DNA from 3 places in the Spiribacter roseus genome. Region 1 is predicted to be linked to each of the others. Evidence: predicted binding sites of a transcription regulator. Region 1 holds the regulator's gene; each other region holds the start of a gene.
What was found. Region 1 encodes sigma-54, which starts transcription at its own class of promoters, with help from an activator protein. Its sites were predicted from a motif close to TGGCANGNTNCNTGCTT; they were not measured.

Region 2: the regulator sigma-54 is predicted to act here: its motif matches at 1,318-1,334, upstream of exaC (acetaldehyde dehydrogenase ExaC).
Region 3: the regulator sigma-54 is predicted to act here: its motif matches at 1,471-1,487, upstream of urtA (urea ABC transporter substrate-binding protein).

Annotation. Positions count from the first base shown of each region.
Region 1 is NZ_CP016382.1:1,433,223-1,436,496, forward strand. Features, by position in the region: gene lptA (lipopolysaccharide transport periplasmic protein LptA) at 1-396, shown strand, start outside; gene lptB (LPS export ABC transporter ATP-binding protein) at 402-1,133, shown strand; gene BBH56_RS07025 (RNA polymerase factor sigma-54) at 1,195-2,664, shown strand; gene hpf (ribosome hibernation-promoting factor, HPF/YfiA family) at 2,688-3,014, shown strand; gene BBH56_RS07035 (PTS sugar transporter subunit IIA) at 3,020-3,274, shown strand, end outside.
Region 2 is NZ_CP016382.1:492,646-495,919, reverse strand. Features, by position in the region: gene BBH56_RS02510 (sigma-54-dependent Fis family transcriptional regulator) at 1-1,180, opposite strand, end outside; gene exaC (acetaldehyde dehydrogenase ExaC) at 1,390-2,910, shown strand; gene BBH56_RS02500 (DUF779 domain-containing protein) at 2,974-3,274, shown strand, end outside.
Region 3 is NZ_CP016382.1:989,200-992,473, reverse strand. Features, by position in the region: gene BBH56_RS04925 (urease accessory protein UreF) at 1-722, shown strand, start outside; gene ureE (urease accessory protein UreE) at 1-49, shown strand, start outside; gene ureG (urease accessory protein UreG) at 752-1,378, shown strand; gene urtA (urea ABC transporter substrate-binding protein) at 1,542-2,858, shown strand; gene urtB (urea ABC transporter permease subunit UrtB) at 2,911-3,274, shown strand, end outside.

The DNA.
Region 1 (3,274 bases):
GACCGCGCCGAGGTTGACGAGGCCGAGGGCATCAGCGTGTATCGCGGCGACGTCGTGCTGACGCGCGGCGCCCTGCGCATCACCGGCGACGTCATGCGGGTATTCAGCAATGGCGCGGGCGAGCTCGAGCAGGTGACCGTGGACGGCACCCCGGCCACCTACCGCGAGACCGTGGCGGATGCCGCCCCGCGACGGGCCGAGGCACCGCGGATGGAATACTTCGTCGCCGGTCCCGAGCGGCTGATCCTCAAACAGGGCGGACGCCTCTGGCAGGGCGACAACACAGTGACCGGACGCACCGTCACGCATTACCCCGAAACCGCCCGCACCGTTGCCGAGAGCGGCGCTGACGACGACGAGCGCGTCAATGTCAGCGTCAACCCTGCGACGGACTGACCGGCATGGCGCGCAACCAGCTCGAGGCCCACGGGCTGTCAAAAACCTATCGCGGACGCTCAGTGGTGGATGGGGTTTCCATCGGCCTGCAGAGTGGTGAGATCGTCGGTCTGCTGGGCCCGAATGGGGCTGGCAAGACCACCAGCTTTTACATCATTGTCGGCCTGATCCGGGCGGACGCCGGGGTCATCCGGCTGGATGGCGATGACATTGGCAGCCTCCCCATGCATGCCCGGGCACGGCGCGGGATCGGCTACCTGCCCCAGGAGGCATCGGTGTTCCGGCGGCTGCCGGTGCTCGACAACCTGCTCGCCGTGCTCGAGACCCGTGACGGGCTGTCGCGCCAGGCTCGGCTTGAGCAGGCGGAGGCACTGATGGAGGAGTTCGGCATCGGGCATCTGCGTGACCAGGCCGGGATCAGCCTGTCGGGCGGCGAGCGACGGCGCGTTGAGATTGCCCGGGCGCTGGCCGCCGATCCGCGCTTCATCCTGCTGGACGAGCCCTTCGCCGGCGTTGATCCGATCTCGGTGGGCGACATCAAGGGCATCGTCCGACACCTGGCGGAGCGCGGTATCGGCGTACTGATCACCGATCACAACGTCCGCGAGACGCTGGCCCTGGTCGACCGTGCCAGCATCCTCAACGCCGGCCGGGTGATCGCCGACGGGACCCCCGGCATGATCCTCGACAACGCCGAGGTGCGGGCGGTCTACCTGGGCGAGGACTTCCACCTGTGAGACTGGCGGGCGCCGGACAGCCGGCGTTACGCTATCCAGACCAATTCGCACGCGGGGAACAATGAAGCAGTCGCTTGAACTTCGGGCCAGTCAACAGCTCACCATGACGCCCCAGCTGCAGCAGGCGATCCGGCTGCTGCAGCTGCCGGCGGCCGAGCTGGCGCTCGAGATCCGCGAAGCGCTCGAGTCCAACGTCATGCTCGAGCCCGAAGACGACACCGATCACGCCGCCGCAGCCGCCGCGCCCGAGGGGACGACGCCGGCCACCCCCGATCCGTCGGAAGAGCGTCTGGGTTCGAACGCCACCGACGCCACCGAGCTGGGCGAGGGCATGGCGGTCTCCGAGCACTGGGATGACACCGGTCATAACGGGCCGGCGGGCGCCACGGCGGAAGGCGACGGCGGCAGCGACTTTCTCGATCGCCAGGCGGCCCCCGCCGATTCGCTGCGCGATCACCTGCAGTGGCAGGTCGATCTGTCCAGCCTGGGCGCAACCGACCGTCAGATCGCCGCCGCACTGATCGATGCCCTGGACGAGCGCGGGCATCTGGCCGAGCCGGTCAGCGAATTGCGGTCCGCCCTCGACGCCGATGTCGACGCCGACATCGACGAGGACGACATCAACGCCGTCCTCACGATCCTCCAGCACATGGACCCGATCGGCATCGGCGCCCGTGACGCCCGCGAGGCACTGCAGATCCAGATCGACGCCATGCCGCCGGACACGCCCGGGCGCCAGACCGCCCGCCAGGCCATTGAAGCCGACTGGTCACTGTTCAGCCCAGGCCGGCAGGTCGCGCTGCGCGAGCACCTGAAGGTCGACCAGGAACAGCTGGACGTGGCCCTGTCGCTGATCCGCCGACTCGACCCCCATCCCGGATCGCGATTCGGCGAAACCCGCACCGATTACGTCGTCCCCGACTGTCGGGTGCGGCGGGTCAACGGCCGCTGGCAGGTCGAGATCAACCCCGAGGCTTCGCCCCGGGTGCGCATCAACGACTACTACGCGAGCCTGATCCGGCGGGGCGACAGCAGCCGTGACAACAGCCTGCTGCGCGATCACCTGCAGGAGGCACGCTGGCTGATCAAAAGCCTGGAGTCGCGGCGCGACACGCTGCAGCGCGTGGCCGAATGCGTCGTCGAGCGCCAGCAGGCGTTTCTGGAGTATGGTGAAGAGTCGATGCAGCCACTGGTGCTGCGCGATGTCGCCGAGGCCATCGACATGCATGAATCGACCGTATCGCGGATCACCTCGCGGAAATACATCCTCACGCCCCAGGGCACGCTGGAGTTCAAGCATTTTTTCTCAAGCCATGTCCCGACGGCCGACGGCGGTGAGTGCTCGGCGACGGCCATTCGCGCGCGCATCCGCCGGCAGGTGGCGGCAGAGGATCCGGCCAAGCCACTCAGCGATTCACGGCTGACCGAGACGCTGCGTGGGGAGGGCATTCACGTGGCGCGGCGAACCGTGGCCAAATACCGGGAAGTCATGGGGATCGCCTCGTCAACCCAACGCAAACGGCTACGCTGAAGAAGAAAACATAAGGGGAAATCATGAAAATCGACATTACCGGCCATCACGTCGATGTCACCAACGCGCTGCGTGACTACGTCGAGGAGAAATTCCAGCGCCTCGAGCGCCACTTTGATCATGTCGTCGACGTCCATGTGATTCTGACCGTCGAGAAAAAGACCCGTAAGGCGGAGGCCACCCTGGTGGTCAGCGGCGCCCGGCTGTTCGCCGAGTCCACCGCCAGCGAGATGTATGCCGCCATCGACCTGCTGGTCGACAAGCTGGACCGCCAAGTCGTCAAGCACAAGGAAAAGCGCAGCGACCATCATCCGGAGCAGGGACGCGTCGGCGATAATCTGGAACCCTGAGCATCATGGAGCTTACCCGACTGCTGTCGGTGACGCGCACGCAGTGCGGGGTCGACGTCACCAGCAAGAAACGCGCCCTGGAGCGCATGAGCGAGCAACTCATGGCCGATACCCGGGCGGGCGGCGACGCCACGCGCGCCATCTTCGAGGGGTTGATCGTGCGTGAGCGTCTGGGCAGCACCGGACTGGGGCGCGGGGTGGCACTGCCCCATACCCGCAGTCCCGATATCGAAACCCCGCGTGCCGCCCTGGTCCGTCTG
Region 2 (3,274 bases), 940 kb from region 1:
CATAACCAAACAGTTCGGCCTCGGCAAGGCTCTCGGGGATTGCCGCGCAGTTGACGGCGACGATCGGCCCGTTCGCCCGCGGCCCCTTCGCGTGCAGGGCGCGCACCACCCATTCCTTACCGGTGCCGGTCTCGCCCTCGATCAGAAGGGGGATGTTTCGGGCGAAGACACGGTGAGCCCGACGCAGTGTGTCCGCCACTGCATCATCCCCCGCGTGCAAGCGCTCGAACGTCGTGTCATCGGACAGCGCAGCCGCCGGCGTCGACCCGTGGATGCGCGACGGCGGCGCGACCAGGCGCAGGCAGGTCATGATCCCGCTGAGGGTCCGCCGCAGCGGCATCGCCTCGTCACTGCGCAGCAAGCCCTCGAACGTCTCCTCAAAGAGCCCTTCGAAGCGCTCGCCCACGCAGTCGTCGCCGAAGTAGCTGCGCGCCACCTCGTTCAGGGCCAATACCCGTCCATCACCATCGAGCGCGAGAATCCCCTCGCTGAGGGTGCCCAGCAGCTCCGGCCGCGCATGGAGATGAAGATGGAAGCTGTCGGCGAACTCCGCCGTGAGCCAGCGGTTTTCGATCATTCGTGCGCCCATCCGCACCAGCCCCAGGGCATGGATCTGGCGGGCCGACTGATCCCCGGAGACATCCAGCAGGCCGATCACGGTCCCCGCCGTGTCACGGATCGGCGCCGCCGCACAGGTCAGGAAAGTATTGCACTGCAGATAATGCTCGGGGCCGTGGACCGACGCTGGACCGCCCTGTGCCAGCGCGAGGCCGATGGCGTTGGTCCCGCGCACCGGCTCGCCCCAGCATGCACCCGGTGCCAGTGCAACGCGCTGACTGCGGGCATGGAAATGCGGGTCACCGTGGCGCTCGAGGATCGTGCCGTGCGCATCGCAGAGCAATACGGCACTGTTGCTGCCGCTGATCTGGTGATACAGGTTTTCGATTTCCGGCAGCGCCAGCGCGATCAGCGACTCGTTGTCGGCCCGGGCCGCCCGCAACGCCGCCGCATCAAAAACGGCATCAGCCGCCTGTTGCCGCGGTGAGAGCCCGGCCGCCGCCACCCGCTGCCAGGAGGCCGCCACCCCATCCGCCACACCGGCCGGCGTCCGCTCGCCCGCCAACAGCTGACGCCGCGCGCCGGCAAGCCGGGCGCGATCGTTAAACGGCCGCTCGTCCATCGCCCTCCTCCTCTGTCGCAGTCCGCGACAGATTGTTCTAAAACGGCACACCGGCCACCCGTCTCTAGCGGACAGGTTGAATAGCACGATCGCCCAGTCCCGGGCGCGACGCAAGCGCCGGGCGCGCAGCCATCAATTGGCGCAGATCTTGCTGGTGTATCGGTGCGGGCACGCATCCCGTCCCGACCCATAAAAACGGAGGAGAGACCATGATCTACGCCAATCCCGGCAGCACGAACGCCATCGTCCATTTCAAAAGCGAATATCAGAACTTCATTGGCGGGGACTGGCAGGCCCCGCTCGACGGCGAGTACTTCGATAATCCCACACCGGTCACCGGGCAGACCTTCTGCCGCATTCCGCGCTCCAAGGCGGCCGACGTTGAAAAGGCGCTGGATGCAGCCCACGCGGCAAAGGCGGCCTGGGGCAAGACGCCGGTGGCGGCGCGCGCCGTCATTCTGAACACCATCGCCGATCGCATGGAGGCCAACCTCGAGGCGCTTGCCGTGGCGGAGACCTGGGAGAATGGCAAGCCGGTCCGGGAAACGCTGGCGGCCGATCTGCCGCTCGCGATCGATCACTTCCGTTATTTCGCCGGCGTCATCCGTGCCCAGGAAGGATCACTTGGCGAGCTCGACGACGACACGGTGTCCTATCAGATCCATGAACCCCTCGGTGTGGTCGGTCAGATCATTCCCTGGAATTTCCCGATCCTGATGGCCACGTGGAAGCTGGCGCCGGCGCTGGCGGCCGGCAACTGTGTGGTACTCAAACCCGCCGAACAGACACCGGCCAGCATTCTGATGCTCACCGAGCTGATCGCCGACCTGCTGCCGGCCGGTGTGCTCAATATCGTCAACGGCTTCGGCGCCGAGGCGGGCAAGGCGCTTGCCTCGAACCCACGGATCAGCAAGGTGGCCTTCACCGGAGAGACCACCACCGGGCGACTGATCATGCAGTACGCATCGGAAAACCTGATTCCGGTTACGCTGGAGCTGGGCGGTAAGTCACCCAACGTCTTTTTTGCTGACTGCTTTGCCGCCAATGACGGCTTCCGGGAGAAAACCCTCGAGGGATTCGCGATGTTCGCCCTCAATCAGGGTGAGGTCTGCACCTGCCCGTCACGGGCACTGGTGCAGCGCTCGTTCTATGGCGACTTCATGGATGCTGCGCTTGACCGGGTATCCCGCATTAAAACGGGCAATCCGCTTGATACCGAGACGATGGTGGGCGCGCAGGCATCGCGCGATCAGCTGGAAAAAATCATGGCCTATCTGGATATCGGCCGGCAGGAGGGTGCCAGAGTCCTCGCCGGCGGTGAGAGTCTGGACCTGGGCGGCGAACTGAGCGGTGGCTACTACGTTCAGCCCACCGTCTTCGAGGGCGACAATCGCATGCGCGTCTTCCAGGAAGAGATTTTTGGCCCGGTGGTCTCGGTCACCGGCTTTGACGATCGGGATGACGCCCTGAGTATCGCCAATGACACGCTGTACGGACTCGGCGCGGGCCTGTGGACGCGCAACGTCAACACGGCCTATCGCATGGGCCGCGGCATTCAGGCCGGCCGTGTCTGGACCAACTGCTATCACCTCTACCCCGCGCACGCGGCGTTTGGTGGCTACAAGCAGTCAGGCTTCGGTCGCGAAAACCACCTCATGATGCTCGCGCACTACCAGCAGACCAAAAACCTGCTGGTGAGTTACAGCGAGTCCCCCATGGGACTGTTCTAGGCGGGCGGATAACGCCGGGCGGGCGGGTCACGCCCGCCCGGTGCTGCGGACGAGGAGACGATCATGAGCACGAATGAAATGGGCGTTGTGGCGACACCTGCGGCAGAAGCACTGATCGCCGAGCTGCAGCGGCGCCACGGGCCATTGCTGTTTCACCAGTCCGGCGGTTGCTGTGACGGGAGTGCACCCATGTGCTATCCCCGCGACGAATTCAGGGTGGGCGCGCGCGATGTCCACCTTGGCGACATCGGCGGACAGCCCTTTTACATCGGCGGTGACCAGTATGCGCTCTGGGCGCACACGCGATTGATCATCGACGTGATCGAGGGGCGTGGCTCCGGATTCTCACTGGAAGCGCCCGAGG
Region 3 (3,274 bases), 440 kb from region 1:
CCAACCCGAGTCCGGGGCCTACGCCGGCGGTGGTCATCATCATGGTTGATGGCACCGATGCCCGAACGCTGCGGCTGTGGCAGCTGCTGAGCCCGACACTGCCGGTGGGCGCCTACGCCTACTCGGCCGGTCTGGAGACCGCCATTGAGCAGGGCTGGGTGGGCGACGAGCCGTCTCTGGTCGATTGGGTTGGCGGTCAGTTGCCGAGCGGGATCGGGGCGCTTGATCTGCCGGTACTGGCGCGTCTGCAGGCCGCCTGGCAGCGCGATGACCGCCCGGCGGTCGAGGTCTGGACCAGTCGTCTGCTCGCGGCCCGGGAAACCGCTGAGCTGCGCGCCGAGGATATTCACATCGGCCGGGCACTGATGCGGCTGCTCGGTGAGTTCGGCATCAGCGAGGCGCTCACTTTCGACCGCGACCGCGATGTCACCTGGGCCACCGCCTTCGCCCTGGCCACCGCGCGCTGGGCCATCGGCATGGATCAGGCCGCCCTCGGCTATGCCTGGGCCTGGTCCGAGAATCAGGTGGCCGCGGCGGTCAAGCTCGTTCCCCTGGGGCAGAGCGCCGGTCAGCGTGCGCTGCTTCGTATCGCGGACGCCATCCCCGGGGCCGTCGACAACGCCGCTGCCCTCGATGATGAATCCATTGGTGCCACCACCCCGGGCGTCAGCCTGGCCAGCGGCTGGCACGAGGTCCAGTACTCACGGCTGTTTCGCAGCTGAACGATCACAATTCCGGAGGATGCCCCGTCATGACAGATAACCCCACTCCGCTGCGCGTCGGTATCGGTGGACCGGTCGGATCCGGCAAGACCGCCCTCACGCTGGCGCTGTGCCGGGCGCTTCGCGAGCGCCTGTCGCTTGCCGTGGTGACCAATGATATCTACACCCGCGAGGATGCCGAGTTTCTCTCGCGCCACGAGGCACTGCCCAGCGGGCGCATCGTCGGCGTTGAAACGGGTGGGTGTCCGCATACCGCCATCCGCGAGGATGCCTCGATGAATCTCACCGCGGTCGCCGATCTGCAGGCGCGCTTCGGTGATCTCGATGTGGTGTTCATTGAAAGTGGTGGCGACAACCTCTCGGCCACATTCTCGCCGGAACTCTCCGATCTGACCCTGTACGTCATCGATGTCTCGGCCGGCGACAAGATCCCGCGCAAGGGCGGCCCCGGCATCACACGCTCTGACCTGCTGGTCATCAACAAGACCGACCTCGCGCCGCAGGTGGGGGCGTCGCTCGACGTGATGGCCCGTGACAGCCGCATGATGCGCGGCGAGGCCCCGTTCCAGCTTGCGAGCATCGCCGCCGGAGAAGGCGTTGAGGGCATCATTGAATTCATCCTGCGGGAGGGCATGCTGGCGCGCTCGGTGGCCTAGCGTGCACTACGAGCGTGAATCGCCGGTCGCGCCCGCACCAGTGTGGCGCATGCGACACCGGTTGACGCCTGCCGGGCGGTAGCCCGAACAGCTGGCACGTTAATTGCTATCCAGTGAACAGGCCGATGGTCGGCCTGGTGATTCACTTCAAAGGAGTTCACGCATGTACGCAAAGAAGCGACTGCATAACGGCATGGCAAGTACGCTTGCCGCTGGCGTTCTGGCGCTTGGCCTGGGAGGCAACAGCGCACTGGCCCAGGAGGAGGATCCGATCAAGGTCGGCATCCTGCATTCACTGTCCGGCACGATGGCGATCAGTGAGACGGCCCTCAAGGAAACCGTCGAGATGCTCATCGAGCAGCAGAACGAGAACGGCGGCCTGCTTGGCCGCGAAATCGAACCGGTGGTCGTGGACCCGGCCTCGGACTGGCCGCGATTCGCCGAGCAGGCAAGGCAGCTGCTGGCGGACGACGAGGTTGACGTGGTGTTCGGCACCTGGACATCGGTCTCGCGAAAGTCCGTCCTGCCGGTGTTCGAAGAGCTCAACGGGCTGCTCTTCTACCCGGTGCAGTATGAGGGCGAGGAATCCTCCGAGAATGTGTTCTATCTGGGGGCCTCACCCAACCAGCAGGCCATTCCGGCGGTTGATTACCTGATGGATGAACTGGACGTGGAGCGCTTCGCGCTGCTGGGGACCGACTATGTCTATCCCCGCACGACCAACAAGATCCTCGAGCAGTACCTCATGGATAACGGGGTGGCCGAGGAAGACATCATGATCAACTACACGCCGTTCGGGCATTCCGACTGGCAGAGCATCGTCTCGGATGTGCGCGACTTCGGGGGCCAGGGTGAGAAGACCGCCATCGTCTCGACCATCAACGGTGACGCCAACGTCCCGTTCTACACCGAGCTGGCCAACCAGGGCGTTTCCGCCTCGGATATTCCGGTGGTGGCCTTTTCGGTGGGTGAGCAGGAGCTTGCCGGGATCGACACCGAACCGCTGGTCGGTCACATGTCCGCCTGGAACTACTTCATGAGCGCGCCGACCACGGAGAACGTCGAGTTCATCCAGGCGTGGCACGAGTTCAAGGATGATACCTCGGCGGTCACCAACGATCCGATGGAGGCCCATTACATCGGCTTCAACATGTGGGTCGAGGCCGTGCGCCGGGCCGGTACAACCGACGTTGAAGCGGTGCAGGACGCGATCATCGGCGTGACCGTCCCCAATCTCACCGGCGGCTACGCCACCATGATGCCCAACCACCACATCACCAAGCCGGTGATGATCGGTGAGATCCAGCCTGATGGGCAGTTCTCGGTGGTATGGGAAACCAACGGCGAAGTGGCCGGTGATGCCTGGTCGGACTATCTCCCCGAGAGCAGCGACATCATCGCCAGCTGGCGGGCACCGTTGGTCTGCGGCAATTACAACGTCGAGACCGGCGTGTGTTCAGGTCAGGACTACGGCGACTGACCATGGCGACGCTGCCCCGCCGCCGGTGGGGCAGCGCCTTGAGGGATCATTCATGAAACGCTTTGCCCGATGCATGCTGGTCAGTCTGCTCATGGCCCTGGGTCTGACGGCGTCGCCCGCCGGAGCGGCGGATGACGAGGCGCTGGTCTCGAGTCTGCGCCAGCTCAATGAGGGAAGTTTTGATGACAAGGCAGCGGCGGTCCGCACGATTGCCGAGAGTGGCCACCCGCGGGCAGTGCCCGTGCTGCAGGCCCTTCTCGACAGCCGGCTGTACTTTCGGATCGGGGGTGGCGAGATCGTCATCGCCGACAGCCTTGATTCGGGATTCGCGGTGACCGATCCGCTCAGTGGCGAGCGGGTCGGCGAAGCCTCGCAGTACGAAATCCGCCGGGTGAGCATCAACAACGCAGTTCGCA